4 regions of the Bacillus lumedeiriae genome follow, and region 2 is predicted to be linked to each of the others. Evidence: riboswitches for the same ligand, from Rfam matches in the RefSeq annotation. Region 2 holds a riboswitch; each other region holds the start of a gene.
The links. A riboswitch is a leader RNA that binds a small molecule or an ion and turns the genes downstream of it on or off. The one in region 2 is predicted to bind lysine.
Positions count from the first base shown of each region.

Region 1 (8,273 bases), on a different contig from region 2:
CCAAATGAGGGCATGGAACGCTTTTTACGGAAAGCCGTTCGAGGAAGCATAGACCAAAGTACAGATAAGGAACACCCTCATGTTGTTTTTACGGCTCACGAGGATCACATCGAAGATCACGAAACCGTACGATATCTTCAAAAAGGTGTGCCATCTAAATTTACCCCGCTTCATAAGCTGCAAATTCAAAGGGGCATCGGTCTTTTTGATGAGAATGGAATCAGAATAGACGTCCTTTACCGGCAAACATTCCCGATAGAAAGTTTGATCAAGGATGAAGATGGAGAAGGAAATCCCATTGGTTTATGGTTATTAGAGCTTGTTGCGGAGAGGAAGCTTGCTGTTATTAATCCTCCCTCAGCCTTTTTGCTGCAAAGTAAAGTCGTTCAAGCAGTCATTTGGGGGCTGCATGAAGAGCATCATCCTTTTTTTACAGGGGAAGAGCATAGGTGGATCGATGAATACTTTCTCCCGACTTATCTTGAATCCCATTATTTTATACAAAAGGGTCTTTCTTATGTGAAAAAGCCTGCCTTTGGGAGAGAAGGGGACACGTTAGAAATATTTAATGAGGGCGGCCAGTTAATCCATGCAGATGTTCAAAGGTCCTATTTGGAATACATCCCTGTTTATCAGCAATTTGTGAAGCATCCGACTATTACCTTTCATAGTGAAAGAGGAAAACAGGAAGGTAAACTGCTGCTTGGAAGCTTTTTGCTTAACGGGAAAGCGGCAGCACTCGGTTATAGGGTCGGAGGGATGATTACGAATAACCTTTCTTACTATTTGCCTGTGGGACTCTTCAAAGGAGAGGGCTAGAATAGACGGACTCTATCCTTCCTTAAAACGAAAATGAGTTCTGTACAGAATAGAAACGTTGGAAAGTCATGTGGAATAGAGTTGGTAATGATCCTCTAGGACGAAAAAGTTCTAGGGGATTTTTTGTATGAGGAAAGCTGGCAAAGCGTCCAAACGTTTTATATGCTGTTATACAATAGAATAGGAAACTTATTTTGAGAAGAGTCAATAATTAAAACAAGGGATATTAACAAAGCTCAAAAACACAACGTTATTCCGCAGTACTTGCAAAAGAAATGCAGTGTCTACAATAAGAGGACCGTTAATAACGGAAAGCTAAAGCCTTATCTCTTGCAAAAAGCTGGATGAATGCCTTAGTTTAGGGGCTTGTGGAAGGACTTTTCCCTTTTCAATAGCTTTTAAATATCGTACAACTATCATATAGATATAACAGTAGATATTTTAATCAATAAATAATTGTGATACACTATAACTAGATATGTGATATACTATAAGCGGATAATAATTGATACAGAAAAGGTGTGTGATCAGGTCGCGCCTTGGCTTGCTTGTGATGCCTAAGAAGGAGCGCCTACATCCTTTCTGCAGATCTTAGGACATAAGGATGGTAAAGATGAGTAGCCTACAAACTAAAACAGACGTTATCTTAATTGGTGCTGGAATCATGAGTGCAACGCTAGGTACACTCCTGAAGGAATTGGCACCCGACTGGAAAATTAAAGTATTCGAGAAGCTTGACGAAGCGGGAGAGGAAAGCTCTAACGAATGGAATAATGCAGGAACAGGGCATGCTGCACTGTGTGAACTTAACTATACTCCTCAAAAATCAGATGGCTCTATAGATATTACTAAAGCGATCAATGTTAATGAACAGTTTCACGTTTCAACACAATTTTGGTCTCACCTTGTAAATAACAATCTAATCCGTAATCCGCAAGACTTTATTATGCCATTGCCTCACATAAGTTTAGTACAAGGCGAACAAAATGTGAAGTTTTTAAAAAAGCGGTTTGAGGCGCTTTCGGATCATACCTTGTTCAAAGGAATGGAATTTTCTGATGAACCGGAAAAACTAAAAGAGTGGATTCCAGTTATTATGGATGGCCGTACATCACAAACGCCTATCGCGGCAACGAAAATTGACTCTGGAACGGACGTCAACTTTGGCGCGTTAACACGTATGTTGTTTGATCACTTAAAAGATCAGGGTGTCGATGTCCACTATCAACATAAGGTGGATGATATGAAACGCACGAGTGACGGCTTATGGGAATTAAAAGTGCGTAATGCCAGCGGTCAAGTTGAACGTCATGCGGCAAAGTTTGTCTTTATCGGCGGAGGCGGCGGAAGCTTGCTTTTATTACAAAAAACGGGTATTCCTGAAAGTAAACATATCGGAGGATTCCCAGTAAGTGGACTATTCCTAGCATGTAACAATCCAGAGATTGTAGAACAGCATCATGCAAAAGTGTACGGCAAAGCTGCCGTTGGTGCCCCTCCGATGTCTGTTCCGCATCTTGATACACGATATATTGACAACAAAAAATCATTGCTGTTTGGACCGTTTGCCGGCTTCTCACCAAAGTTCCTAAAAACTGGTTCTAACCTGGATTTATTCGCTTCCATCAAACCGAATAATCTCTTCACTATGTTAGCGGCAGGCGCAAAAAACATGGCATTAACAAAATACCTGGTCCAACAATTAATGCTGTCTAAAGAGCAGCGTATTGAAGAGTTGCGAGAATTCGTTCCTAATGCTAAAAGCGAAGATTGGGATATCGTGGTAGCGGGTCAGCGTGTACAAGTAATTAAGGACACTGAAGCTGGCGGCAAAGGCACACTTCAGTTTGGTACGGAAGTAGTTAGTGCTGCTGACGGCTCGGTTGCTGCATTACTTGGTGCTTCTCCAGGTGCTTCTACAGCTGTTCACGTTATGCTTGAAGTAATCAACAAGTGCTTCCCAGAATATACCAAAGAGTGGGAACCAAAAATCAAAGAAATGATTCCTTCTTATGGCATGAAACTAGCGGAAAACCCAGAACTATTCAACGAAATTCATGCTTCAACAGAGAAGGCGCTTCGTCTAAGCGGAAAATCGCCGTTACAGACAACGAGCGAAGGCGCATTATAAGAGAGTGCTGATTTTTTGAAGCTGTAACCTAAATGCAGCATCTCAAAGATTAAGCGTATATGAATGTGGAATGCATGTTCTGTTATTCTATTGAAAAAGGCTTCTCACTTTTTGTGGGAAGTCTTTTTCCTATTTGGGGATCCATTTCAAACATGGCAGTGTATCTGTTCTATTAATGAAAAATTCACCATAAATTGATAAAATAGAACTAGATCTATTTGGCCGTATGATCGCTGTCTGAGTGCCGTAAAGGAGAGGAAGAATGATGCCAATTTGTACAAAGTGCGGTGAAAGTGTAAAGGAAGGACAGACCTTCTGTACAATGTGTGGGACAAAATTTGTGATTCCCCACCCGCCGCCGCTTTTAAATACTAGTTCAAAGGAATCAGAAGAAAATAGAACTGTTTTAAAAGGAACGAGAAGAAAAACTGTGAAGGGAGTGATTATTGCTATTTTTTCCACGGTAGGTATCGTTTTTCTTATCTTAGGCGTTTATCTGATGGCTGATGGAAAAAAAGAACCCGGCGCAGTGAAGGATTCAGTTCAACATAATGAGGAAGAGGAAGTGCCAGTGGGCAAGAATAGTACGCCTCCAAAATCCGATACGAATAAAACGACACATGCGACAGATCCCAAACTGCATACCTTACCGGATTTTCATCTTTTAGAAGAATTGAGTACTGGTAATTTAATGGGGATTTTACAGATTGGTACATCAAAAGATGAATTAATCCGCCAATTTGGTAAACCATTAAAAGAATATGTCCGCAATGAGGATATTTTGCTGGAGTATGAGGACGTCATTTATACTATTTCTCCAAATAACGGCTTGAATTATGCTGCAGAATTAAAGCCTGTTCATTCTTCGAAATATAATTTTCAGGAAATCAAAAAAGCCTTAGGTGATGGGGATGAACATGTAAGTTTTGAACAGGGAAAGGATAAAGACGGATTGTTTTATTTATATTATGCTTCAGAGGACTCAGAACTTATCTTTTATTCTCCTAGTCAAATGGAGTCACCTGTCACAAAGATTATATACGGCAACCCAACACTTTACTCATTGAATCAAGAAGAAGAGACCACAACAGTACATCCAGGTGAAGTTGAGCCCATCATTAAGAATATAAGAGCCGAATATAACGCTATTAATAGTCAAATTTCCTCTATGACTAAACGAGACACCCTCTCAATGGAGGGGCATAAAAAGCAAGTGTTTAGAAATAGCCGGGGGATCATTAAGAAAGTGATTGAAATAACACCAGAAGGCTCAATGGAATATTATTATGATGATACCGAAACGCTTTTCTTTATCTTTTTTTATAAAGGCAGAATTGAAAATCGTTTCTATTTCTATCAAAATCAAATGATTCGCTGGATTGACCCTAGTCGTGCCATCATTGATTATGATCAGGGTCAGAGGAATCATCGGTATAAAGAGTGGGAAGAGTATTGGCTTAGAAAAGGATATTGAATGCTTTATCTCGTATCTTTGTTTGGAAATATCTTAATGGCGTTTGAGTATGAAAAGAAGAAACGTGCCCCTAGTGAATCTGCACTAGAAGCACGTTTCTTCTTTTTCTCTATTTTCCGGAAATTTTCTTTAAGCGTCCTACAAGCGGTAAAACAATGATTCCAGCTAGAACAACTTGCATCACGTTGCCTGGGATGGAGCCGAATGGCTGTATCCAGTTACTATAAAGAATGACTTCAGTAAAATAGTAGCCTACGATTTTTATAATGAGTGCAGCGACAATCGCAAGTGTGTATACGACTGCTCTTTTGCCGGGTGCCTTCTCGGCTATAAGACCAGCTGCGAAGCCCATCGTACCTACGATGACGAATGTAAACGGCGCCCAAACTGTCCAGCCAGAGAGAAGATCAAAGAGGCCCATTCCAAAGGCGCCTGCGATCGCTCCTGTTCTTTTGCCAAAAACGAAAGCGGCTATAAAAAGAGGCACGTTACCGAGATGGATGAGGCCTCCATTTCCCATGATTGGGAGTCTTATGTTGATAAACATGGTGGCTACAAGGGTTAATGTGATGAAAAGCGCATTGATAACAATGGTTTTCGTTTTTGTTTTGGTTGTTCTTGCTGGTGAGAATGTTGAATCCATATGATGCCCTCTTTCCTTTTTACCTATTATCATACTCCTAATCTTATACTTAATAAATACCTAATCCTATTTATTTACCTAGCAAAACAATGACATTGATTTTGTGGAATAATATAAAATTTATGAATATAACTTTCTTAATTCAATGAAACAAGTTTTAGTCTATGAAAATATAGGTTTGACATTTGAATAGTTATAATTATATAATTATTCCTATAATTTAATAGCCTCACTGCTTATGACTGTGAGGTAGAGGCGCGATATTTATTAGTGCTTAGTGGAGTCCGAGAAGATGAAGAAGCTATGCAGAAGGAAATATCGCCGAAGTATGTAATGAGTTCTCGCCATTATGTATTGGGTCTGTAATGAATAATTACAGAACTGTCTTAATAAATTTCCCGATTTATTAAGTTGTGCTATCTCAAAAAGAGATAAAAGGGTGAGGAATTTGGAATGACTACATCGATTTCCGGGTTCTATCTCGGAGAAGGTATATAGTCTTTTTTATTGCCATCAAGAGATTCCCTAGTATAAACGGGGAATCTCTTTTTTTATTAGGCTTTGTTAAACTTACCTGTTGATTTTTGCCGGGGCGCTCGCTTTCCGCTTCAATCAACAAAAGGACAGCATCAACACTAGTCATTAACATCGCCTTTTATTTTTAAAAAAATACAGCTTGTAAAGGCTAACACGAAGGAGATTATTATGGAAAATCAACAAACACTTTATTACGAATTTATTCCAACTGATGAAGGGAAAATGAAATTAGATCCGGAAAAAACAGCACTTTTAATCGTTGATATGCAGAATCAATTTATTAGCCGTGATGGATTGGATGCTCAAATTGCAAGAGAAAAGGGAATGTTCGATAAATGGGAGTATTTCTTTGATCGCATTGATCACGTAGCGATTCCAAACAATAAAAAACTACTAGACTTTTTCCGTGCTAATCAATTAGAAGTCACTTTCGGACGTATTGCCTGTCATCACAAGGATGGACGTGACCGTTCTCCGGTACAGCGCCGCCCGGGATGGAATAACATTTTATTGCCAATCGGTGATCCAGGTGCGGAAATGGTTGATGAATTAAAACCATTAGAGGATGAAATCGTAGTAAATAAAACAACAGATAGTGTGTTAAGCGGTACAAACTATGAGTTTTTACTTCGAAACATGGGCATTGAAACAATTGTATGTACAGGGGTTGTCACAGACCAATGTGTTGCTTCGACGGTTCGCAGCTTAGCCGATGCTGGTTTTGAAGTGATTTTAGTAGAAGATGCGTGTGCTGCTGCTACACAACAATTACATGATGCAGAAATCATGATTATGAACCAAATATATTGCCAAGTAATGAGCACCGACGAAACCATTCAACTCATTTCAGAGGAAATGGAACAACGTGCAGTCGTTCAAAGATAGAGAGGAATCCTTTTAAATGAGTAATGTACAAATGAATTCACATCACGTCAGTTCGGCTTCTCATTTCAAGCGTGTCTTGACTCTGAAGGATTTGGTGATTTACGGAATTGCTTTTATGACGCCCATTGCGCCCGCTTATATATATGGCTTTGCAGCACAGTCAACAGGCGGTATGCTGCCACTAGCTTATTTAATCGCCATGGTGGCAATGATGTTTTCTGCCTATAGTTATGGAAGGATGGCTGCTGCATTTCCTATTTCCGGATCTACGTATACGTATACACAACGTGCCATTCATCCACATTTAGGTTTTTTTGCCGGCTGGGCCATGTTTATGGACTATGTACTAGTACCGTTAATTGTCTTTATGGTAGGCGGGTCCTATGCTAATGCATTAGTTCCATCTATTCCTTATTGGATATGGGTATTGATCATTGCTGGTATTATTACAACAGTAAATATTCTTGGAATTGCAATGGCAGCGAAAACGAACCAGCTATTAGTATTGTTTATGGGAATAGTTGTTGTTGTATTTGTGATTTTTTGTATAAAAACAATTGTAGGTGGGGACGGTGCATCCGCACTAGTATCGATTACTCCGTTCTTTCAAAGCGAAAAGTTTGTCATGACCGCCATTATTTCAGGTGCGGCGATGGCATGTTTCTCATTTTTAGGTTTTGATTCTATTACAACCTTATCTGAAGAAGCTGTAAATCCCAAAGATGATATTTGGAAAGCGGCCATTCTTTCCTGCTTAATCGGCGGGGTGATTTTTATCGTGCAAGCTTACGTTGCCCAGCTTGTATGGCCGGATGTAAACAGTTTTAGCTCAGCAGATACAGCATTATTTGATGTTGCGAAAGCAGCAGGCGGTGCAATTCTTGCGACACTGTACACAGTAGCTATTATCGTGTCATCTTTGACAGCGGGTTTAACAGGTCAAGCGAGTGCTTCACGTTTAATGTTTAGCATGGGGCGTGATGAAGTATTGCCGAAAAAATTCTTTACACGTCTACATCCTAAATATAAAACACCGATCAATAATATTTTATTAATGTGCAGCATGAGTATTGTTGGAGCGATTGTCCTGCCAATAAATTTTGTTGCAGAATTAATGAACTTTGGCGGTCTCACTGGGTTTATGTTTGTGAACTTATCTGTCATCGTGTATTACTATTTTCGTAAAAAAGAAAAGAAATTTTTCCGTTATTTACTCATTCCGGGCTTAGGTTTTTTAATCTGTTTCTATCTATTTATTAACTTGTCACCAATGACGTTAAAAGTAGGCTTAATCTGGATGGTCATCGGCTTGATCTATGCGCTGATTACGACAAAAGGATTTAAAAAGCTGCCGCCAAGCATTCGTAATTTGTGATTAATAACAATGTATTAAGAAGGTATTTTATAGGACATGGACTTGGGATAGTACTCGAGTTCATGTCCTTTTATTTTTGTAATTGAAGCATGCCAGTAGCAAAGTAAATATAAAAAGGTTATGAAAAATAGGAGGTTTTGTACATATCCATATAAACTTGTATAATAAACTCACAATATTTGCAAAATTGAGGAGAAGAGAAATGGCCACGAAACGTAAACAAATACAGGTAAATAGAATGTATCAATATTTTGTTGACGCAGCTGTTCAAATTATCGAAGAAGAAGGGATTAAAAATGTTACTGCACGAAAGGTTGCAGAGAGAGCAGGCTATACTACGTCCACCATTTATAATTATTTTAAAGATCTGTCGCACCTTTTATTTTTTGCTTCAATGAAGCTCGTTAAG
Region 1 is NZ_JAUIYO010000006.1:109,073-117,345, reverse strand. Features, by position in the region: gene QYG89_RS10145 (glutathionylspermidine synthase family protein) at 1-819, shown strand, start outside; gene QYG89_RS10140 (malate:quinone oxidoreductase) at 1,433-2,950, shown strand; partial or broken gene QYG89_RS10135 (zinc-ribbon domain-containing protein) at 3,213-3,284, shown strand; gene QYG89_RS10130 (hypothetical protein) at 3,381-4,424, shown strand; gene QYG89_RS10125 (ECF transporter S component) at 4,534-5,067, opposite strand; lysine riboswitch at 5,310-5,494, shown strand; gene QYG89_RS10120 (cysteine hydrolase family protein) at 5,773-6,489, shown strand; gene QYG89_RS10115 (APC family permease) at 6,506-7,864, shown strand; gene QYG89_RS10110 (TetR/AcrR family transcriptional regulator) at 8,067-8,273, shown strand, end outside.
Region 1: it holds a riboswitch for lysine, as region 2 does, so the genes downstream of both, QYG89_RS10120 (cysteine hydrolase family protein) here and QYG89_RS06230 (amino acid permease) in region 2, are expected to answer to the same signal.

Region 2 (8,273 bases):
AGTATATTCGAGAAGGTGGAAAGGTGGAGGAGCTGAAGTTTAGAGTCCCTCTCTTCCCTTTTGTGCCGATTCTCGCTCTCATAATGTGTCTAGGCATTTTTGTATTCACAGCTTATGATCCGACACAGCGCACTTCGCTCTATTGGGGATTTAGTTTCGTCGCAGCTTGCTATATATTTTACTACTTTAGATACACAAGAAGAAAGGTCGGGGAATCTGCCTTAACAAATGAACAGCCAGATAAACTAGTTCAATAGAAATGAAGGGTGCAGAGAGCTTTGTGATCTCATGATAAAGAAAGAAAACATACAGAAATTTAAGTATATATGAATAGTAGAAGACTATAGGAGGAAAACGTATGCGTTACTTAAATTATATCAATGGACACTGGAAAGAACCCTCTACAGGGGAGTATAAAGAAAATCTCAGCCCGCATAACGGAGAGAGCCTTGGAGAGTTTTCGTCAAGTGCGGCAGCGGATGTGCATGATGCAGTGGCTGCTGCAAAGCAGGCTTTTCCTGCTTGGAAGAAGCTTTCTTTTCAACAGCGTGCAGCGTATTTACAAAAAGCCGCAGCGATTTTGAAAGCAAATGTAGAAGAAATTGGACAGGATTTAATCAAAGAAGAAGGAAAAACATTTACAGAAGGAATGGGAGAGGCAAACCGGGCTGCAAGCATCTTTGAATATTACGCAGCAGAAGCACGGCAGCCACTTGGAGAAGTGATTCCTTCCGCGAATGCTGATACATTTCTGTATACGACCCGCACACCGCTCGGCCCGGTTGGATTGATTACACCATGGAACTTTCCAATCGCGATCCCTGTATGGAAAATGGCACCAGCTCTTATTTATGGGAATACAGTCGTCATTAAGCCGGCTGATCTTACACCGAAATCTGTTTATCATGTGATGAAAGCATTTGACGAAGCTGGGCTTCCAGCAGGTGTTGTAAACTGCGTATTCGGAAGAGGTTCTGTCATTGGTAATGAATTAGTGAACCATCCTGATATAAAGGCCATTTCATTCACAGGTTCCAATCAAGTTGGGCGTCAAATTCAAAAGCAGGCGATTGACAATGGAAAGAAAGTGCAAATGGAAATGGGCGGGAAAAACCCACTTGTCGTTCTTGCCGATGCCGATCTTGAAAGAGCAGTGGAAATCGCTGTGGGCGGTGCTTTCAAATCGACAGGGCAGAAGTGTACAGCTACTAGCCGAGTCATTGTCGAGGAAGGAATCTATGAAGTATTCCGTGATCGGCTTGTCGAGCGCACGAAGGAGTTAAAAATCGGCGACCCGCTCCATAAAGAAAATGATATCGGGCCGGCTGTATCTAAAGCCCAGCGCGATGGGGTGCTGGAAATGATCGAGGCTGGGAAATCAGAAGCGGTGCTTTTATGCGGGGGCGAAATTCCAGCGGAAGAGGAATTGAAGAACGGCTTCTACGTCCAGCCGACGGTGTTTGAAAATGTTCCACGGGATGCCCGCATTGCACGTGAAGAAATTTTTGGCCCGGTCATTGCTCTTTTTAAAGCTAAAGATTATGAAGAAGCGGTAGAGATGGCTAACGATACAGAGTATGGCTTAAGTGCAGCGATCTGTACGAATAGTTTAACGGCGGCTCAGCGTTTTATTGAAGATGCCGAGGTAGGACTTGTACACGTTAATTCGGAAACAGCGGGAACAGAACCGCAATTGCCATTTGGCGGCTGCAAAAACTCAAGCACCGGCAGCCGGGAACAAGGAAAGAGTGCGGTTGAATTTTATACAGAAGTCAAGACGGTTTATATGGATCGGATGTAAATTGAACGGAATATGTCATGAACACAGATGCTTGATATTTCAAACTAGATGATTAATAGGGGGTTTTATTATGACAACAAAAGAAGAATTGCAGTTTAGCCAAACACAGCCTTATTCACGCTATGTAGATCCAGAAGTATTTAAGGAAGAGAGAGAAAAGATTTTTTCGAAGAACTGGATATTTGTTGGGCATGCGAGTCAGCTGGAAAAAGTGGGTGATTTCTTAACATTTGACGTTGCCGGGGAACCGATTATCGTTACTCATGACAAAGACGGCGAGCTGCGGGCCTTCTACAATATTTGCCCGCACCGTGGAATGAAAGTAGAACAGAGTGACGGGGGAAATAAAAAAATACTGCAGTGTAAATACCATGGCTGGACGTTCAAATTAGACGGAAGTATCAATAGAGCGCCTAACTTTAAAACAACTGAGCTGGGAGCACACAGCTGTATGAGATCGATCCGATTGGAAGTGCAGCACTCTCTTGTTTTTGTAAATTTAGATAATGATGCTCCTTCGCTTGCCGAAGCGTATCAAGAGTTTTTAGGAGAGATGGAAAAGTTCTCATTCTTCAACTCTGTTAAACTAATTAGGGAAACACGCCGTGTAGTGAAGGCGAATTGGAAATCGGTTATTGATAACTATCTTGAATGTGATCATTGTGCCATTGCCCATCCTGGGTTTGCTAAGTCTTATGATTTATCTAATTTCTGTACGACTACGCATGATAAATTCACTCATCAATATATGGTATCGAGCCAAAGTGAAGATGAAAGTGAACTTGCTCGTTTTTATTGGATCTGGCCAAACATGATGATTAACGTCTATCCAGGAGAAGGAAATGTCAATACGATTCAAGTGGTTCCTTTGGATGCAGAAACATCTATGGGGATTTACCGTGATTATTCTCTTAATGAAGAGATCACGGAAGCAAAAGAAGAATATTTTAAATTTGTCGATCAAGTGAGACAGGAAGACTTTGAATTAGTAGAAGAGCTGCAGAAAGGTCTAGGTTCCAAAGCGTTTGCGAACGGAATCTTTTCTCCTACTGAAAATGCTGAAGTGTACTTTCATCAGCTGATTGAAAAGGCTTTGAAAGGTAAATAACCTATTCGGGCTGTGGATAAACGCTTGCTTTCTTTGTTGTCCATCTATCTGTATATTAGCAAAATAAAACAACGCGGCTATATTTCCGCGTTGTTTTATTTTAATTTCTATACAAGTGATGAGACTTTATCCCGCTTCTCATAAAACTCTTTCAAGAAGCTTTGTTCATACGCATATCCTGCGCGGATGAGTATGTTTTCGTTAAAGGAAGCGGCTGCGAGCTGCAGTCCTGCTGGCAGGCCGTTAGAGGCGAAGCCGGTTGGGATTGATAAAGCAGGCTGACCGGTTAAGTTGAAGACGGACGGATAGCGAATCATCGCATCGAATAATGGTTCTTGTTTGCCGTTGATGTTTATTGTTTCAATACCAATTTTCTGAGCAGTATCCGGCAAGGCCGGTGTGGCTATGACGTCAACCTTCCCGAACAGCTTTTCAAATTGTTCCGTGATTTCAGCCTTTCTTTTTAACGCTTTAATATAATCGAGGGCTGAGAAAGTACGGCTCGCTTCAACGGCGGCACGAACGTCTGCGCCAAACTCGTCGATCTTTGTATTTAAGCTGTTTTCATGAACGAAGCCTGCCTCAGAAATGGCCAGAACGAATATTAGGGAAAGGTCATCCATCGTAAATGGAATATCGATATCAATCAGCACCGCTCCGAGCGATTCAAGGTTATGAAGTGCTTGTTTGTAAAGAGCAGCCGCTTCTGTATCCATTTGCTCGTTAAAATAATTGTTAGGAACACCGACTCTAAGGCCGCGAATGTCTTCCTGTAAGTTTTCTAAGTAAGAACGGCCGGTTAACGCTTCCATCATCATGGCTAGATCATCTACATTTCTCGTAAGGGGTCCAACGTGATCGATCGACCAGGAAATGTTTGTGACACCGGAAGCGTCTACTAAGTTATATGTAGGTTTTAAGCCGACAATGCCGCAAGAAGCCGCTGGAATACGGATCGATCCGCCAGTGTCGGTGCCGATGGATGCAGCGCATAAAGAGGCTGCTACTGCTGCTCCAGACCCGCCGCTTGATCCGCCTGGTGTGTATTCTTTGTTCCATGGATTTTTGACCGGGCCGTAGAATGGGTTGTTTGATGTGATGCCAAATGCATACTCATGCAAGTTCACTTTGCCAAGATTGACTGCTCCTTCTCTTTGAAGGGCACGGACGGCACCAGCGTTAGTATCCGGTACGAAGTTCTCTGCAATTTTTGACCCGCTCGTCGTCCGAATGCCTTTCGTATATAAGTTATCCTTATAAGAAAGCGGAATTCCTTCTAACATGCCTGTGAAGTCATTCGCTAAAAATTTTTTCTCAGAAATCTCTGCTTGTTTTAAAGCTTCATCGGCACATACGGTAATGAAGGCATTTAGGTCTTGGTGCTGATGAATTCTTTCTAAATAAGCCTTTGTTGCTTCTACAGGAGAAAATTCTTTCTTTTCATATCCCATCTTCAGCTCGCGAATCGTTAGGTTTTTCATCATCCATCCTCCTCAAGATTATTGAGTCATCCCCTTCATCTTACCATGGAACGAGTCATAATAAGTGGAATATTGAAATAAGTCAGAAAGTAGAAAGGTTTTTGTTCATTTTCTTGTACATCCGCGATAGTTATATAACAAAGGAGAGATGAATAATGGAAAAGGCTGAACAACAAAACTTGTTTAAAGAAGTAATGGGGAATTATCCGACAGGTGTGACAGTCGTCACTGGAGTAACAAAAGATGGAACACCCGTTGGTCTGACAGTAAATTCATTTGCGTCTGTTTCGCTTGATCCACTGATGGTGCTATGGTCTATTGATCATGGAGTATCCACTATTAAATCGTTTACGGAAGGCGGCAAGTTCGCTGTTCATGTTCTTTCAGGTAATCAGCAGGAGCTATGCAAAACGTTTGCAACGAAAGGGATTGACCGCTTCAGTCAATGTAAATGGGAAATGTCCAAGAGCGGTCTGCCGATTATTGAAGGGGCATTTGGGGTATTGGAGTGCGAAACGTTTCAAGCAGTGGAAGCGGGCGACCATACAGTGTTAATTGGCAAAGTGACGGATATTCATATTCATAAAGAAAAAGAGCCAATGCTTTATCACCGCCGCTTCTTCGGTCCAATTCCAGCTGCGTTTTATAGTGGGAAATAATAGAGAAAGGGGTGTCCTAAAAGTATAACTTTTAAGGGCACCCCTTGTATGGTTCTTTAAACTTGTCCGTTGATTTCCGTTCCATGCGTTTCGCTTTCCCTGCAGGAGTCTTCACGCCTTCCGCTACAACCGCCTCAGTGAAAAATTATCGTTTGAACTTTGTGGGAAAATGGGCATCATCCACTGGAAAACAATAAAAAACGTTGAAGTAAGAAGATGAACTTCTCTCATGTTCACTAAAATGATACATTCATATTAAAAAATTAATCTAAGCAGAGACTGACCCTAAAAAGTCGTTTTTAATGACCTTTTAGGATCAGCTTTTTTGTTTATCAATGTTTTCTTCTTAAATCACAGTCTTGCAATGGAATTAATTTTGTTTTGTATTTTACTTTATAGATGAGCCAAGTGATTAAGAAAAGAGGCAGGCCAATATAAGAAACGAGCACGCCATTCCAATCGATTCCACCGCCTGTAAAGGCTTGGAGGTTTTGTCCCAAAATAACGAAAATACATAGGATCAATGCTAATAAGGGACCGAATGGAAACCATTTTGCCTGGTATGGAAGTTCGTTTACATCGCCGCCTTGAGCAACATAAGCTCTGCGGAAGCGGTAATGGCTAATGGCGATACCGAGCCATGTAACGAATCCAGCCATCCCGGAAGCATTTAACAGCCAGACATAGACAACACCATCTCCAAAGAAAGTCGTTAAAAAGGCAAAACAGCCAATGAACGTTGTGACGATTAAGGCATTCACCGGCACGCCTCTTTTATCTAATTTACCTAAGAACTTTGGTGCCTTTCCATCGCGTGCTAAGTCCCAGAGCATACGAGTGGAGGCGTACATGCCAGAGTTGCCGGCGGATAATACAGAGGTTAAAATGATCGCATTCATAACGGAGGCGGCAAAAGCAAATCCTGCTCGTTCAAATACGAGTGTGAATGGACTGACGGAAACTGCGTCGCTTAATAAACGTTCATCTGTATATGGAAGGATCAGGCCGATCACGAAAATCGCTAAAATATAAAACAGCAGGATACGCCAGAAGACAGAGTTAATTGCTTTTGGAATGGCCTTTTCCGGATTTTCACTTTCTCCAGCCGCTACGCCGAGCAGTTCCGTCCCTTGGAAAGAGAAACCAGCAGCCATAAAGACACCCAAAATAGTAAAGAATCCTCCATTGAACGGTGCATCTTCAATAGTGAAGTTTGTAAAGCCGATCGATTCCCCGCCCATAATTCCAAAAATCATTAAAAATCCAGTAATAATAAAGATAATAACTGTGACCACTTTAATGAGGGCAAACCAAAACTCCGCTTCGCCAAACCCTTTAACTGACATGTAATTAAAGCCAAACATAATGACAAGGGCCAGTGCGCTCCAAATAATAGAAGGGCTTTCAGGGAACCAGAACTTCATAATCAGTACGACTGCAGCAAGTTCTGCAGCAATCGTAATCGCCCAGTTGTACCAGTAATTCCAGCCGATAGCAAAGCCGAATGCCGGATCAACAAACTTTGTTGCATACTCTTTGAATGAGCCTGCAACCGGCATGTAGGCAGCCATTTCCGCAAGACTCGTCATTAAGAAATAAACCATGATCCCGATCGCTGTATACGCGAGCAATGCGCCTCCTGGTCCAGCCGTATGAATGGCTCCGCCGCTCGCTAAAAATATGCCTGTTCCGATGGAGCCTCCGAGGGAGATCATCGCCAGGTGACGTGCTTTAAGTGTTCTTTTTAGTTCGGTTGGGGCTGATGTATTCGCCAATGTTGTACACTCCTTTTCTAGGAAGGAAGACTGAAAGGAAAGATAAAAAAACAGCCGTCGAAAAAGATCGACGGCTGTTTGATCAGTCCGTTTAATCCTTCCGAAGATAGTTCTCCACGTTACATAACGTGACAGTGATGTTCCTGTTCGAAAACATCCCCAGCGTGGATAAACAATGATTGATCCACACTTCGGCAGCCCATCCTTTCAAGCAGAGTCATAAATTTCATTGAATCTCGTCTGTTCTACTTTTATAAGCTGCAGCCTCTATCCCATCGGTGAATGGGAATATTCAATTGATATCAGAATTATAGTTAATTAATTTTGATATTGCAATAGTTATTTTTTTACTTTGTTTTCTTTAGTAAATATATTTTGATAGGTTTCTGAAAGATTGATTTGGAATCACTAATGGCAAGAATGTTATTGTAAAAAAATAATAATGGTTTTTGTTTATTGTCTGTTCTCTTACTCAATCGTAAGTGCCGGGGAATGAAAATGGTTGAAAGACTGAGAAGAAATATCTGGTGTTTGAGCCTTGTTTGCTATTTACAATTTATGTTACATATGATAAGTTTTCGGATGAACCAATCATCCTACAAATTTGAGGTGTGGAAATGAAGATTGAAAAAGCGAATCGAGTTTCGCTTGTGGATCAGGTTGTTTTACAGATGGAAGAGTTAATCGAATCTGGCGTTTGGGAAGTCGGTACTAGGCTGCCGCCGGAAATGGAGTTGATGGAACAGTTTGGTGTGAGCCGCAATACGCTTCGGGAAGCGGTGCGCGCTCTTGTCCATAGCGGACTTTTGCAGACGAGGCAGGGGAGTGGAACCAGCGTTTGTTCATCTAGCATTCTCGGAGCGGTCATTGAACGCCGGCTGTATAAGTCGGATTTACTGGAAACATTAGAAGTCAGGCATGCGCTTGAACGGGAAGCTGCACGGTTAGCGGCGGTCCGCCGGAGTGAAGAAGATGTCCGGCAGCTGCGCATGCATATGGAAGCTTGTCTTCAGGCGAGCCGAGATCAAGATAACCGGGCTTATGCCGAAGCGGATATCCGTCTGCATCAGGCGGTTGCAAATGCAGCTCACAATCGTTTGTTGATCGATTTATATCATCACATGACGGATGCATTGCATTCTTCTGTTCGTAATCTCGTTGAACTGGCTCCTAATATGGATGTCCATCAGCGCATTCATGGCAAGCTTGTAGACGGCATCGTTACGCAAAACGAAGAGCAGGCAGCCGAAGCTGTGAATGAATATATGGCGCATTTAAAAGAAGTATTGACTACTAGTTTGGAGGAATCATAATGGGAGAACCGCAAGTCATTGAATCGTCCCAACAAGCAAAAACAAAAATAAGGTGGCATACGGCCCTTTTGGTCATCGGTATTCTTTTTATCGGTGCAAATCTCAGAGCACCTTTAACTTCAGTCGGTCCGTTAGT
Region 2 is NZ_JAUIYO010000003.1:14,603-22,875, reverse strand. Features, by position in the region: gene QYG89_RS06255 (amino acid permease) at 1-257, shown strand, start outside; gene QYG89_RS06250 (aldehyde dehydrogenase family protein) at 359-1,801, shown strand; gene QYG89_RS06245 (aromatic ring-hydroxylating oxygenase subunit alpha) at 1,872-2,909, shown strand; gene QYG89_RS06240 (amidase) at 3,017-4,393, opposite strand; gene QYG89_RS06235 (flavin reductase family protein) at 4,546-5,049, shown strand; gene QYG89_RS06230 (amino acid permease) at 5,382-6,824, opposite strand; lysine riboswitch at 6,924-7,102, opposite strand; gene QYG89_RS06225 (FadR/GntR family transcriptional regulator) at 7,442-8,137, shown strand; gene QYG89_RS06220 (CynX/NimT family MFS transporter) at 8,137-8,273, shown strand, end outside.

Region 3 (8,273 bases), on a different contig from region 2:
CCCTTGCAAACGGAAACTCATTAATAATCTGTGGAAAAACAGAAAAGGCTAATATGACTCCGCTGCTGACCACTTCATCTACGCTTACCCCTTGCTGCATAGCCATAAAGCCAAGAGCGGAGAAGACACCGAAACCAGCAAGCAATTCGAAAGCTGAGTTACTGAATCCTGTAATAAATGCATTGTTCGTAATATCGGATTTTTTTGGAAGATAACTAGAATACGTAACCATAATAGCAAAACCAATCGACAAGCTGAAGAAAATTTGACCGTAAGCCGCAATCCAAACCTTTCCATTCATTAACTGCGACCATTCCGGTTTAAAGAATGCATTTAATCCGTTCACAGCTCCTTCAAGCGTCAGAGCACGGATCACGATAATTAAGAATAAGAACACGAGCAATGGAATCATAACTTTTGTCGCTTTTTCGATCCCTCTTTTAACACCGGCAACTAATACACCGAGAGTCACAATCCACACGACGGCAAGTGAAACGAGTATTTGCGGAACGACTCCACCGAATACCCCCGCATCTGCCAGCTGCAAATAATCAGACAATAAGAACGTTTGCGGGTCTTTGCCCCAAGATAATTTAAAAGAAAAAACCGTATACGATAAGGCCCAGCCAATAATAACTGAATAATAAGTAGCGATCACGAATGAAATAGCAATTTGCCACCACCCGAGCCATTCCGCATTTTTGTTCATACGGGCAAAAGATAACGGGCTCGATCCGCGGTATTTGTGGCCAATCGTAAACTCTAAGATAAGCAATGGAATCCCAGCTGTAAGCAAGGCGAATAAGTATGGCAGGAAAAAGGCGCCTCCTCCATTTTCATAGGCAACTGCCGGAAAACGCCAAATGTTGCCCAAGCCAATAGCAGAGCCGACAGCTGCAAAAATAAAACCAGCTCTGGAACCAAACATAGGACGCTGCTGATCCACATAAATCCCTCCTGTTTCGCCTCTTAAAGAGACAGTATTTTCAAAAAATTCTTAATGCGTCTTACTCATTATAAATGGGAGAAGTTAATTAGTAAACTATTTTTTATTTTATGAAAATAACTTTTTATTCCAAAATTCCGACCGATTCTCTTTGTTTCTTCATCCTCTCCCACAATAAACTTTATATGCATATCATTTATATATTATTCATAGAAAGAGTTTTTCCCTTTTAAAAAAGAACGCCGGCAATAGCCGGCGTTTAACGTTTATGACTCCATTGTCGATTTTAGTGAATGATTCCGCTTCATGATTAAAGTGACAGCGGCTAACAATCCAAGCGTCACAGCAAGTGAGAGCCACGTATTGTGAAGAAAACCTAACATTAAAAAGCCGATCCCTGCAACCCCAGCTGATAGCAGAGCATACGGAATTTGCGTCACAACGTGATCGATATGATGGCTTCCTGCTCCCGTAGATGACAAAATGGTCGTATCCGAAATTGGTGAACAGTGATCACCAAATACGGCGCCGGCTAACACAGCCGCCATGGCCGGCAGGATAAGCGATACATCCGAAACAGCCGCAATTTCCCCGGCAATCGGAAGCAAAATTCCGAAAGATCCCCATGAAGTACCGGTAGAAAAAGCCATGATCCCCGCTACGATAAATAAAATAAATGGAAGCAAACCAACATTCATATTCGATTGTTGAACAAGACCAGCTAAATACGTGCCTGTTCCAAGGTCACCAATGAGAGTAACGATCGTCCAGGCAAAAAATAAAATATAGACAGCTGGAAGCATGGATTTGATCCCTTCCCATACACCGATGCCGAATACATTTTTATTGACGCCATGTAAAACGAAACTCTGCCTCAGGAACATAGCAATCGCAACAGCAAGACCGATTAAACCACCATACAACAATGACTTAGAGACGTCGGTATTTTCAAAGATTTTTAAAATCGTTACATGGCCTTCCGTCGCCTTTCCCCCCGTCCACATCATTGCAGATATAGTTCCGATAATCAATGCAATGATCGGCCAGACAAGATCACCAACTGTTCCCGTCGTGCTCACAGGCAAATCTTCCTTTAATTCTCCCGGTGCTTCACGATCAGGAGGCATCACTTCTCCCAATACAACCGCCCGCTCTTCATGTGTTTTCATCGGTCCGAAATCAAACTGCATCCAAGCAGTCAAAAACACGAGACCAAGCGCCGCCCACACGTAGAAATTCATTGGAATCATTTGAATAAATGCAGAAAAAGCGCTGTATTCAGTCACTTCATGAGCAGCAAGAACGGTACCGAGAATACCGATAATGTATGCTCCCCAACTCGAAACTGGCGACACGACACAAACAGGTGCTGATGTCGAATCGATAATATAGGCAAGCTTTGCACGAGAGACACGCTGACGGTCGGTAATCGGCCGAGAAATCTGCCCCACTGCTAAAGCATTAAAATAGTCATCAATAAATATAAGAATCCCAAGAAGGGCAGACATGATTTGAGCGCCAGCACGTGTTTTTACCCGCTGGACAGCCCATTCACCAAACGCACGGCTTCCACCGGAAATGTTAATAAAGGCTGTAATGACCCCTAAGAGCAGCAAGAAAATAATAATATATATATTCCACGTACTCCATTCTCCATCTGCGTAAATATTACCTGAAAACGCTCCCCACATAATACGGAACGTTTCGCCAACTTGGAAGTTTGCCAGCAGCAATGCTGAAGCAAAGACCCCAGCCCCTAACGAAAGAAGGACGCGCTTCGTTAAGATGACCATAACAATGGCTAAAACTGGCGGAATTAATGAAAAAATTGTGTTTTCCATGATGTTCTCCTCCCCCGATGCTGCATAAGAATGAGCTTTAAACAGATGCTGAAAATAAAAAAAGTAATGATAGAGAAAACTATCATTACTTTTTGTAACGCAAGTCAATTCTCCATCGCGATCTGTAGCTCCCTATTGCAAACGAGTTCTTTACAATAAGAGTGTTATCCTTATTCAAGATAACCCCAATCCCAAAAAGGATGACACCTTTTTGGCACTTCGGCAAAATCACCTTTCAACCGCGGTCTTTGTTGTCATCCTCACGCTGTTTACTCATCAATTTTGCAGCCTCTACCCCACCGGATTTTGATAAGGTTTATTTAATTTACTACTCAAATACTATCAATTATTCCTCCCTTTGCCAAGCCCTATTTCTTTGAAGGCCATTCGATAGAAGGCGACATTCCTCCGCCGCTGTTATAAAAATCCGGAACATCGCCATGAATCATTCCCATCGCTACTGGAATATCCTGCGTAACTGTCGTCATTTCAGTGGCGAACGGCACAATAATCTGCACATTCACTTTTACTTCAATAAATACTTCTACATACGCATTATTAATGCCATATGGCTTAATGTTTGATTTTATATTAGATGTGACCTCACCGATTGCATGAAAGCGAACCGGAATTTTTGGACCCAAGTTTCCAAGTAAAGCATTGTTCGTTACTTGCCCAAGCGGAACATAGTAGACAATGCCTTCCGCTTTCTCTTCTTCCTCTGTTTCAATCTCTACATCAGACCATAGTTCCAATGCTTGTAGATTTCCCTTCTCTGCCTCTTTTAAGTTTAGCTGAACAAGGTTAGTCGTTTCAGCCATCACCCGGTTAATAATTTTTGCATTTAGCTTCGTTGTAGAAGGGTTGTTTGGATCAGCTTCAATAATATCGTTAATATCCATCACACTGGCGACTTTTTTATTAATTGCCTTGTTAATCACCATCGCAGCAATTTTCTTCGTTTCAGCATGAGCATAGCCAATCAATGTTGGCTTAACATTTTTATTGATGATAAATAGGCTCGCAGCAGTTGAAAAAGTAAATAAGACAAGAGTAATTAAAAACACGTAGCGCAGAGGGAGCGGCCCTCTCTTAGATCTCCACCTTTTTTGTGCAGCCAAAAAAATCCCTCCTTCTTTAGCTAATGTATGCTAAAAAAAGAAAGGATCATGCAATAAAGTTTATTCTTCCAGGTGAAAGTCAAGGTGAAGAAGCTTCCACTCCATCACATCACGCAAAAATTCCGGCATAAAATGGTTTTTTACCGGTGCGCGATAAATTTGCGGAAAAAACTGTCCATACGCAAACATATCAACCGTAGCCAGCTTGTACAGTTTATCATTTTCAATCTCTATTCCATCAATTGTAAATAAGTAGCGGTCCATGTCGATACCTAACCGATCATACACAAAGCGACCCATCACTTGTCCCCTAAAACCAAGCCCTTTGATCACCATATGAGGCCATTTATCATCTGTCGTCTGCTTTAATATTTCCCTCAGCTCCGTCCCTGAAAGTTCAATGAGACATGGGTTAATCGGATGAGGAAGCACCTTGTGAATATCATATTTCGTCACGGTGCCGCTCTCCAATCCTCCTAAGAGAAGACCAGCATTTAAAAAGGCGCCGTCCGCTCCACACCATTCTCTTAGTCCTTCACAAAGAATCCCTGGAAGCTGTGAAGGGGCGAACCAATCGCTCGAAAGCGGAGCAGGCAAAGAGATGACCGGCTGACTAAGCGACTGCTTTCCTTCTTTTATGTACTTATCAATTTCCATTTGTTCGTCCACTGGTGCCGATAACTCTTCCGCTGTTTTATAGACACGTGCTTTTTTAGCTATGATTTGCTTCGTTTCTGTATCTACTTCAATCATGACGTGACCGACGTAATAGCCGAACCGGCCAGCAGCGGCCAGCAGTGTTCCATCGACTTCTTTGCCTTCGTGAAGCAGATGGTGGGTATGAGCCCCAAGCACAACGTCTGCTTCGGGAATTTCATGCGCAATACGTTCATCTTCATGAATGCCTAGATGAGAAAGAATCACAATAATATCCGCTTCTTTGCTTAATTCCTTTACTTGTGCATTTAACTCTTCAACAGGCGGAGACAATTTCCAGCCAAGCTGTTCATATGCTCCTGAAAAAAAAGCTGTAGCCCCAGTGATCCCCATTTTCATTCCATTAGGCAAATCAAATAAACAAGAAGGAGCAGCCCACTTTGGACGCTCACCGCTATCGTAGAAAAGATTGGCCAATGCGACCGGAAACAGAGCATTCTCATATAAAATATCGAGTCCTTCTCTCGGCAAAGTGATTCCCTCATTATTTCCAATGGTCACGGCATCATAGCCTGCTTCATTTAACAATGCAATGTTTCCTTTACCAAGTGTACCCTCGGTCATTGGATGCGAGCGGTCAACATAATCACCAATATCAAAGATGAATACACTTTCTCCTGCTTCCTCATGCCATCTTTTCCGTTTTTTCAAAAAACCGCGGATCCGCGGCCAATTTTCAAAATGGCTGTGCAAGTCATTTGTATGATAAATGTGAATGGTTTCCTTTAGGCTTTCTCTTCGTTCCATCCACAGCCCTCCTTAAAATAAATCAAGCTGTCGTGAGGCTAGATTTTCGTATTCCAAGCCAGCTAATTCAATAAACTGCTTAGCATTATCAGCGGCATCTCCGCCTGAGTTGTTATTAAACAGCATATAGACTTGCTTACTTTGCTTTTGAAGCTCTTTAGTAAAGTCGATCCATTGATTTAATTCATTTTTATTGTAGCGGTATAGATAACGCACGTCCCGCCAGTTTTTATTCCCCTGCTTGCGCCAGCCCTGTCTGTTGCGGCCATGCAGGCGCACAAGTGTTTTTTCCGGATCTGTCGCTTGTAAAATAATGGGGACAGAGCCTTCTCCAGCCTGCGGTTCATCGCAAACGGTATGAATCCATTTTTCCTTTTCCAAAAACGTCATCGTTTTTTCTAAAAAGGCGGCCGAATACCATGACTGATGACGGAATTCAACAGCAAGCGGCAGATTCCCCATCCGCTCCTTGCAATAACGCAAATACTCGACATTCTTGCGCTGGCAGTCGAACCACGGCGGAAACTGAAACAATACCATGGCTAGCTTGCCCGCTTCCTTCATCGGGGCCAGCGATTCAATAAAGGCTTGAAACATTTCTTCTTTTGACTGGAAGGGGATCTCTCCCCGTTCATGTCCTGTCATCCCCTGATACGCTTTCACGATAAATTGAAAAGTCTCTGGTGTCTCATCGGCCCACTTTTGCATATTCCGCAGCGGCTGCACCGCATAAAAACTCGAATCCACTTCCACCGTCGGAAAATGGGCGCCATATTCTTTTAATTTATCACGGGAAGCAATGCCACCTTTGTAAAGCGAATCATGATCTCCCCATCCAGTCACACCGACGTACAACATCCGTATTCACCTCACCTTTATTCTATCATATAACAGCCTTTCCTTACTTCCTATTCATTCAAACAGGAAACGAATAGATTCAGTTTAACTGGACAAAACATTTAAAGTTTGCTGGGTACTTGGAATGGATTGTTCGCTTTTTTCCTACATAAAAAAAGACTGACCCCAAAAGGTCGTTAACAACAACTTTTTGGGATCAGTCTTTCTTTAGATTTTTTTGATAAAGTTCAAACGATTATTTTTCACTGAGTTGATTGTAGTGGAAGGCGCAAAGACTCCTGCGGGGAAAGCGAACAGGTGAGACCCCGCAGGAGCTTTATCGACGAGGAGGCTCACCGTTTGCCCCGCGGAAAGCGAAGCGCCTGGAACGGAAATCAACGGACAAGTTTAAAGAACCATACAAAAAGGGATGCCCCTAAAAGTTATACTCTTGGGGACACCCTCTTCTAATTTAAAAGATTAACCGATCGAACCTTCCATTTCGAACTTGATCAAGCGGTTCATTTCAACCGCGTATTCCATTGGAAGTTCTTTCGTGAATGGCTCGATAAAGCCCATAACGATCATTTCTGTTGCTTCTTCTTCAGAAACACCGCGGCTCATCAAGTAGAATAGTTGTTCTTCGGACACCTTCGACACTTTCGCTTCGTGCTCAAGTGAAATATTGTCATTTAAGATCTCATTATATGGAATCGTATCTGATGTAGATTGATTGTCCATAATGAGTGTATCACACTCAATGTTCGAGCGCGCCCCCTCTGCTTTACGCCCAAAATGGACGATTCCGCGATAGGTTACTTTCCCGCCATGCTTGGCAATCGATTTCGATACAATCGTTGAAGATGTGTTTGGCGCCAGATGGATCATTTTAGCTCCTGCATCCTGATGCTGTCCTTTGCCTGCAATAGCGATAGATAGCGTTAAACCGCGGGCTCCTTCACCCTTCAAAATAACGGCTGGATATTTCATTGTTAATTTTGAACCGATGTTGCCGTCAATCCATTCCATTGTTGCATTCGCTTCACATACTGCCCGCTTCGTTACAAGATTGAAAACGTTGTTTGCCCAGTTTTGAATCGTTGTATAACGGCAATAAGCATCTTTACGGATGACGATTTCAACGACGGCGCTGTGCAAGGAGTTCGTTGTATAAACCGGCGCTGTACAGCCTTCGACATAGTGTACCGAAGAGCCTTCGTCCACGATGATCAGCGTACGTTCGAATTGACCCATATTTTCCGAGTTAATTCGGAAATAAGCTTGCAGAGGCGTATCTACTTTGACGCCAGGTGGTACGTAAATAAATGATCCGCCTGACCAAACGGCTGAATTCAATGCCGCAAACTTATTGTCTGTCGGCGGAATCACTGTTGCCCAATATTTACGGAAAATGTCTTCATTTTCTTTCAACGCAGAGTCTGTGTCTTTAAATACAATTCCAAGTTCTTCTAAATCTTCTTTCATGTTATGATACACGACTTCAGATTCGTACTGAGCGGATACACCAGCCAAGTATTTTTGCTCGGCTTCTGGGATACCAAGCTTGTCAAACGTCTGCTTAATTTCTTCAGGCACTTCATCCCATGAACGCTCCGCGCGTTCTGACGGCTTCACATAGTAATTAATTTCGTCAAAGTTTAACGCAGACAAATCTCCGCCCCATTGCGGCATCGGCATATTGTAAAAGTGTTGGAGTGATTTTAAACGGAAGTCGAGCATCCATTCGGGTTCACCTTTTAACTTAGAGATTTCCTCAACGATTTCACGAGTCAGCCCGCGCTCTGAACGATAAACGGATACGTCTTTATCTCTAAAACCGTATTTGTAATCCCCGATTTCTGGCATTTTTTTAGCCATGATCGATTCCTCCTGTTATTTTTATTTTTCGTCTTCAGACAAGCCCTTTTCCATAGCCTTCCATGCGAGCGTCGCACATTTAATGCGTGCAGGAAACTTTGCTACTCCCTGCAGCGCCTCAATATCGCCAAGGTCCAGGTCATCCGGATAGTCATTGCCTTGTATCATTTCGGAAAAAATTTTGGA
Region 3 is NZ_JAUIYO010000011.1:29,754-38,026, reverse strand. Features, by position in the region: gene QYG89_RS12670 (sodium-dependent transporter) at 1-928, opposite strand, end outside; gene QYG89_RS12665 (Na+/H+ antiporter NhaC family protein) at 1,213-2,787, opposite strand; lysine riboswitch at 2,905-3,089, opposite strand; gene yunB (sporulation protein YunB) at 3,156-3,908, opposite strand; gene QYG89_RS12655 (bifunctional metallophosphatase/5'-nucleotidase) at 3,969-5,372, opposite strand; gene QYG89_RS12650 (DUF72 domain-containing protein) at 5,385-6,230, opposite strand; gene sufB (Fe-S cluster assembly protein SufB) at 6,690-8,087, opposite strand; gene sufU (Fe-S cluster assembly sulfur transfer protein SufU) at 8,109-8,273, opposite strand, start outside.
Region 3: it holds a riboswitch for lysine, as region 2 does, so the genes downstream of both, QYG89_RS12665 (Na+/H+ antiporter NhaC family protein) here and QYG89_RS06230 (amino acid permease) in region 2, are expected to answer to the same signal.

Region 4 (8,273 bases), on a different contig from region 2:
TAGACTTATTTACCGTAGTTACACAGGGCAAGATATAGCGCCTTCCGAAGAAGAGACCTTCCAACAACCCGAGAGCTATAGTGAAGGATTAAGAACGGCTTTATTTGGGGAGCTCCGCGCTGTAGAAAACTATCGAAAAATCAAGCAATGCTTATCTGGTTATGTATATCAGCAAATGTTATTCGAAATTATTACAGATGAGCTGAAACACGCCACGAAATATAATTATTTGTTCACATTAGCCAAATTAGGCGGTTGATTTCTGTTCTTTTGCTAGTTAATTTAGAAAATAATAAAAGAGGCCAGTTCTCCATTACTTTAACGTAATGGGAAACTGGCCTATGAAAGAACCTACTCTTATTCAATAGCTGCTGCATACATAATATCAAGCACTTTTCATCTGGATATATAAAGTACGAATCATTCTTATATGAAAGACATTCAAAGATTAACCGTTATTTCCCTTCGATGCTGTTTCTAAAATGGTCGTAGTCAGTCTTAATGTAATGAAATAACTTTGCATTGCCGCCGCGGTCTGGATGAGTGAGTTTTAATAATCCTTTATATGCCGCTGCTACTTCTTTATTATCGGCCATTTTTGAAAGCCCTAACTTTTTATGATTTAATTGAGTAGTAGAGGTGAAATGATACTTATTTCTTTTACTTTCTTTTAATTTTCTCCATTCATTGCGCAGTTCAATATTTTGTTTTAATAAATCCCTTATTTCATTTTGTAATTTATTTACATCATTTTTTAATGCGATAACTTCTCTTTTCAACTGATCACGCTGCTGAAGTACTCCTTTTTTTGCAACCTCATGTAGTTCTTCTATTCCTTTTATATGCTTATCTTGTGCTTGTATTTTTAATTTTAATCGGCGGATGATCTCGTCCGTATTTTGATCCATACGACCATTTGTGAACAGCTTTGAAGGTGTATCATCCATGCTTGACTCGATTTTCCTGTTCCCCTCGGATTTCATCCTGCCCCCGTGCAGCCAGCGTCTAATGGTTTGAATGCCGATACTTTCTGTTACTCCTGCATCCTTTAACAGGTCAAGTACTTGATCTGTGTCGTCAATAATGTATCCGTTTTTTCTATTCCCTTTTCCTCCTTCATATTTAATCTTCCCGTCACGCAGCCATCGTTTAACGGTTTGAATGCTCCTATCTTCTGTTACTCCTGCATCCCTTAACAGCTCAAATGCTTGATCTGTGTTCACAACGTTCCCTCTTTCCCTTTTCCTGTAACGTTATATTAAATAATACGAATAATTAAGCTCATATTTTTAATCGTATCATAGTTACTTTATATACAAAGAACAAACAGATAAAGAATAGATGACAGATATCACAGAAGGATAACGAAACATTATCAATAGTTAAGGCTTTTTTTCATTGTAATCAAGCGAGAAAACTGATATCATTTAATCCAATTGAATATTTACTTATTTCAATATTTTTTTGAAGTAAGGATAGAGGCGCAAAGACCATTAGTACACAATAGGAGGATGAATGAGGTCCAATGACGATTGTGAAAAGGGGAATTTGCCGAAGCTGAAAAGAATCTCATTTCTCTTGAAGCTGGTTCTGTTATTGAATAAATACAGAATTGTCATATAGGAAACTATATGGAGGGCTATCTTACGCGCAGAAATAATTTTTATTACATAATTGTTTCTACTGCAGCAGCGAAGCCCCGTTGCTGCTTTTTTGCGTTAATTACTAATTGCCCTTCTCCCTCTATGTTATAAAAATGATAAAGGATGTGGAGAAGTAATGAATTTCGGACAAATTTTAACTGCAATGGTGACCCCATTTGATCAAAATGGTGAGATTGATTTTAATGCTGCAAAAAACTTAATCAATTATTTAATTGACAACGGAACGGACGGTTTAGTGGTAGCCGGTACAACCGGAGAATCTCCTACGTTAACGACGGAAGAAAAAGTAAAATTGTTCCAATTCGTAGTTGAAGTAGTAAACGGAAGGGTTCCTGTCATCGCTGGTACTGGCTCCAATGACACAAGAGGCTCGATCAGTTTAACGAAGCTTGCGGAAAAAACCGGGGTAGACGGAATTATGCTCGTTGTTCCCTACTATAACAAGCCATCTCAAGAAGGTTTGTATCAACACTTTAAAGCGATTGCTGAATCCACGTCATTACCGGTCATGCTATACAATATACCAGGGCGAAGTGTTGTCAATATGTCTGTTGAGACGGTCGTTCGCCTTGCAAAGATTCCAAATATCGTTTCAATTAAAGACGCAAGCGGCGATTTAGATGCGATGACTGAAATCATCAGCCAAACACCTGAAGATTTTTCATTGTACAGCGGTGATGATGGTTTAACTTTACCAGTGTTATCGATTGGCGGCATAGGAGTGGTCTCGGTTGCTTCTCACATTATTGGGAATGAAATGCAAACGATGATTGAACACTTTAAGAATGGGAAACTTCAAGAGTCTGCTCTAGCCCACCGCAGCCTTCTCCCAATCATCAAAGCACTATTTGCTGCACCAAGTCCATCACCTGTAAAAGCAGCATTAAATCTACACGGAGTCCCTGTTGGCAATGTTCGCTTACCAATCGTTCCTCTAAATGATGAAGAACAAAATGCCTTGCAACAAGCACTGAAATTAGTAGAAAAAGGAAAAAGCGCATAAACAAATAACATTTTTTAAAGATTAGACGTTTTATTATTAAGGATTTAAACATGAACAAAAGTAAGTCATGTTAAATTTGTTTCAAAGAATAAATCAAACGGATTAGGCCCAAAGAAATGCAGGCCTAATCCGTTTTTTGATTTTTTAGAGATTCTTACTTTCTCTTTTTTGTAAACATATATTTTTTCAACATTTCTAGCATATTTTTAACCAACTAAGGAATTCAAAAGAGATTTTGTTGCGGAAATATAGGTCTAAATGTACAATGCATATATCTGAAAATACAGAAAATTCGGAAATTCATCCAAGTGATTCAGGTACTTTAGAAACACATAATTATTTAAAGGGGGGCATTCACTTCGAATGGTTACACTTCTTGTTTTTTGTAAAATAAATAAAATGTCTAGGGGGTAGCTCGATGAGAAAAATTACACTTTTTGCTTTAGTCATGGTTTTCACACTTATTTTAGCGGCTTGTGGGACAAGCCCGACGCAGACGGACAGCGCAAGCAATAATAAGCCAAATAATGAGAGTAATGGATCATCTGGTGAAGGTAAGAAAAAACTAAAGGTTGGAACAGATGCGCATTATCCGCCATTTGAATCAATTGAAAACGGTAAAATTGTAGGATTTGATGCCGATTTATTGGTGGAGCTTGCAAAAGAAACAGGATATGATTATGAATTCGTCAATCTAGGATGGGAACCGTTATTTCTTGAGATTAAAGACGGCATTTCTGACTTTGGATTATCTGCTATTACAATCAGTGAGGACCGGAAGCAAACCTATGATTTTTCAGTTCCTTACTTTCTATCAACAAACAAGATTTTAGTTCCTGAAGGCAGTGATATTAAAAGTATAGCTGACCTAAAAGGCAAAGTAGTAGCCATTCAAAACGGAGCATCCGGACAGGCAGCTATTGACAAAGTTCTTGGGAAAAACAATCCAAATGTTAAAAAATTCGAAAATAATAATCTAGTTATTTTGGAATTGACGAGCGGCGGAGCTGATGCAGCTGTTGCTGACAATGCTACACTCGAAGAGTATGTCAAAAAGAATCCAGATCAAAAACTTGTTGTCGTTGAAGATAAAGAAGGATTTGACAATGAATTTTATGGATTGATGTTCCAAAAAGGCAGCCCACTAAAAGCTGAATTTGATGCAGCTCTTACGAAGCTTATCGAAAACGGGACATATGCCAAAATATATGAGAAATGGTTTGGGGTACAGCCAGATTTAGAAACATTAAAAGAATAGCATTAATAATTAGAGAACTAAAATTGCGTAATTCTAAAAAATTGTATTACGCAATTTTAGTTTAATTAGGGGGTAGGTTAATGGGATTTCGCTTTGATCTCATCGCTGAATACATTCCATTCTTTTTGAAAGGAACTATGTTAACAATCGGATTATCGATTGTAGCGACTTTACTTGGGACATTATTCGGATTAGGAATCGGATTAGGGAAAATGTCAAAGAATAAGCCAATTTCATTTCTTTTTCATTGCTATATTACATTTTTCCGTGGAACCCCTTTATTTGTGCAATTATTTTTAGTTCATTTTGGGGTAGTCCCCCTTTTGATTGGACATACTAATGGGATTTTAGCCACAATTATCGCTCTTTCTTTAAATGCAGGAGCCTATATTGCTGAAATTTTTAGAGCTGGAATCCAGTCTATTGATAAGGGTCAAATGGAAGCATCCCGTTCTTTGGGTATGAATCATGTTCAAGCAATGAAAAATGTTATTTTGCCTCAGGCTTTTAAGAGAATGATCCCGCCTCTTGGGAACGAATTCGTTGTTCTTATTAAAGATTCCTCCCTTGCAGCAATTGTGGCAACACCTGAACTTATGTATTGGGGACGTGCAATGGCTGGTAATTATTTTATTGTCTGGGAGCCGTATATCACAGTCGCACTTATCTATCTTGTGTTAACTACTTCTATGAGTCTTTTATTAAATCGTCTTGAAAGAAGGTTGGCAGTAGAATGATTCAAGTGAAGCATTTAAAAAAATCATTTGGCACGAATGAAATTTTAAAAGATATTAATGTAGCTATTAAACCTCAGGAAGTGGTGGTCGTTATTGGACCATCAGGATCAGGAAAGTCTACATTTTTAAGGTGTTTAAATATGCTTGAATCGATTACAGGCGGACATGTTTTGATCGAAGGCCTTGATTTAACTGACAAGAAAACAGACATTAATAAAGTAAGAACCGAAGTTGGCATGGTCTTTCAGCAATTTAATTTATTTCCACATAAAACCGTAATTGAAAATATCATGCTTGCTCCTATGAAAGTGAGAAATATACCTGCGCAAAAAGCAAAGGAAAAGGGCCTTGAACTTTTACGCAAAGTAGGCCTTGTAGAGAAAGCAAATGTATATCCAGATTCATTGTCCGGCGGGCAGAAGCAGCGTGTCGCTATAGCGAGGGCTCTTGCAATGGAGCCGAAAATAATGCTTTTTGATGAGCCGACCTCGGCACTGGATCCAGAAATGGTCGGGGAAGTGCTAGAAGTAATGAAACAACTAGCTAAAGAAGGGATGACAATGGTCGTTGTAACCCACGAAATGGGCTTTGCTCGTGAAGTTGGTGATCGTGTCTTATTTATGGATGGAGGCTATATAGTTGAAGAAAATCTCCCTAAAGAAATATTTGAAAATCCGCAGGAAGAAAGGACAAAAGCCTTCTTAAGTAAAGTTTTATAAAACATTGGTCCTATCCTTTTTAAAAGAATGAGGCTTTTACGCTGTGTGTCTATCCACAGTGTAAGAGCTTTTCTTTATGACAAAAATATATTACATTGGGAGATAGTGCAGGTGAATTACACCCCACTAAAATAGATACTGTAAACAATAATACTTTTTTCAATGGTTAGCCCTCTTTTATTCCCAATTCTTCCTTTAACGAATAGCGGCGTATTCCCTATTTTATTATCAAAACACTAAAAGCCGGTGCAAAATGCCAATTCGCACCGGCTTTTTAGACAACTATTTTATTTTTTAAAGAACTTTATTATTCATGAACACGTAGATCATCTTCTATTTACTATTCAAAATAAAGCCCCTCTGATGTGCCCGCTGCTATATTTCTTTCCTTACGAGCAATGAACAGCTCTCTACATGCGCCGTCTGTGGAAACATATCCACTGGCTGAATGTATTCAATATTGTAAAGCTGACTCAGCTGATTAATGTCTTTCGCAAGTGTCGACGGGTTGCATGATACGTATACAAAGCGTTTCGGCTTGATCTTTTTGATCGTATCGAGCAGTTTCTGATCGCAGCCTGTGCGCGGCGGGTCAACGATGATGACATCGGGCTTCCATCCTTCTTTCAGCCATTTAGGGAGCCACTGTTCAGCTGTGCCAACTTCGTATACTGTTTTTATTTTCAGTGCTTTGGCGTTTTCTCTTGCGTCTTTAATCGATTCCGGAATAACGTCCATTCCCCGGATTTCTGCGGCACCATCCCCCACCCAGCGGCCGATGGTCCCTGATCCGCAGTACGCATCAACGACTTTTTCCTTCCCTGTCAATTGGGCTGCTTTTTTCACTTCATCGTACAGCTTAACGGTCTGGTCCGGATTGAGCTGAAAGAACGCGCGGGCAGACAATGAATACGTTTGTTCGCCAAGTCGCTCTTCAATCGTTTCGGAACCAGCAAGCGGCAGGCTTTTGTCCCCAAAGATCAACGATGTTTTTTTCGGATTGATGTTATGAATAATCGACTTAACATTCGGAAGGCGCTTTTGGACTTCTTCTACGATGAGCTGCTTTTTCGGCAGTTCGTTCGTGGCGGTAACAATAACGAGCTGGATCTCGCCGGTTGCGACACCGATGCGGGTAACGATTGTCTTGACGATCCCTTTGTTCTTCTTCTCATCATAAATCGAAATGTTGAAATCCTTCAGTATTTGCTTTACTGTGTTGAGTACATCATTCAGTACCGGCTGCTGCACAGCACAGTCCGGAATATCAATCAGTTTGTGCGAATTTAAGCTGTACAAGCCGGCAATGACCTTTCCATCTCGGCTGCCTACTTGAAACTGACTTTTATTGCGGTAAGACCATGGATTTTCCATGCCAATCGTCTCGCGAATATCAAGCGACTCTACTGGCAATTTCGTATGGCGTTCCAGTGATTGAATTAAAATATCGCGTTTCTCTTTTAACTGCTGGCTATAGGTGATGTGCTGCAGCTGGCAGCCGCCGCATTGATCATACACCGGACAAGGCGGAGTCGTACGGTGAGGAGATTTCTTCCGGATTTTTTTAATTTTCCCCTCTGCAAACTTCGGGTGTACTTTCGTTGCTTCTACAACGACTTCTTCTCCCGGCAGTGCACCTGGAACGAAGACAACCTGCCGTTTAAAATACCCGACACCTTCCCCATTAATTCCAATCCTCTTTATTGTCAGCGGAAACGTTTGTTTCAATTTTATTTTCATATTGCTTTCCTGTTTCACTTTGTCACGTCCTCATATTCATGCCTTTATTTCATGCTTTCTTCATAGTATAACGAAAAATGATCAAAAAAACAGGACTGCCGCGGCAGTCCTATGCAGAAATCCGTTTTTGTTTTTTACGGTAATCATCCAGGCTTTCAAAGCGATATCCTTGCTTTTTCAAGTCTTTAATCACCTTCGGAAGTGCCTCAGCGTTATCTTTAGACACAGTATGAAGAAGCAAGATCGCTCCTGGATGGATTTGCTTCATAATGTTGTCGTAAGAGTATTGCCAGCCTTTTTGATTGTTCGTATACCAATCCACAAAAGCAAGAGACCACATCACATGCGTATATCCTTCTTCTTTCGCCATCTTCAGTGTTCTTTCACTGAAAATGCCGCGCGGCGGACGCAGATATTTCATATCCTTTTGTTTCGTCAGCTGCGCTGTTTCCTTTTTAACACGGGCGAGCTCTTCTTTTAATTTTTCATCACTGACTTGTGTCAAATCAGGATGATGCCATGAATGGTTGCCGATAATATGCCCTTCTTTATTCATTCGTTTCACAAGATCAGGCGCGCTTTCTAAGTAATGACCTGTAACGAAAAAAGCGGCGGGCACTTTTTCTTTTTTCAGCGTATCTAAAATACTCGCTGTATAACCATTTTCATATCCATTATCAAACGTTAAATATAATACTTTTTCTTTGGCGCTGCCTTTATAAAAAGCGCCATGTTCATCTAACAGTTTATCCAGCTTTGGTCCCGCTTCTGCCTGCTGACCATTGGATGCTTTTTTTAATCCCCAATGAATCGCCTGATTGGAAACAGCCATAACGGGATAAGTGAAACTAAAGAAAAACAGAGCAGCGAACATTGCATAAATTATCCACTTCATTATCATCTTCCTTTGCTCTTTTCCTTTAGTTTCAGTTTAAAAAAAGAAAATATCCGCGTTTTACGCATGTAGTTTTCACCAAAAATAGCTAATAAACAAACCAATTGACAACAAAAAGCCAAAGAATGTATTCGTCTGGGCCGTCGCCTTCATTGCCAAACCTGTTCTCTTAGGAACACCTTTTCCAGCGAACCCTTTAATAGCCTGAACCGGCTTAGGTATGCTTAAAAATATGAGGAATAACCAAGGGCTGACAT
Region 4 is NZ_JAUIYO010000007.1:92,382-100,654, reverse strand. Features, by position in the region: gene QYG89_RS10925 (ferritin-like domain-containing protein) at 1-259, shown strand, start outside; gene QYG89_RS10920 (hypothetical protein) at 456-1,223, opposite strand; lysine riboswitch at 1,469-1,650, shown strand; gene dapA (4-hydroxy-tetrahydrodipicolinate synthase) at 1,780-2,667, shown strand; gene QYG89_RS10910 (basic amino acid ABC transporter substrate-binding protein) at 3,086-3,925, shown strand; gene QYG89_RS10905 (amino acid ABC transporter permease) at 4,006-4,662, shown strand; gene QYG89_RS10900 (amino acid ABC transporter ATP-binding protein) at 4,659-5,381, shown strand; gene rlmD (23S rRNA (uracil(1939)-C(5))-methyltransferase RlmD) at 5,757-7,121, opposite strand; gene pdaA (delta-lactam-biosynthetic de-N-acetylase) at 7,231-8,016, opposite strand; gene QYG89_RS10885 (1,4-dihydroxy-2-naphthoate polyprenyltransferase) at 8,092-8,273, opposite strand, start outside.
Region 4: it holds a riboswitch for lysine, as region 2 does, so the genes downstream of both, dapA (4-hydroxy-tetrahydrodipicolinate synthase) here and QYG89_RS06230 (amino acid permease) in region 2, are expected to answer to the same signal.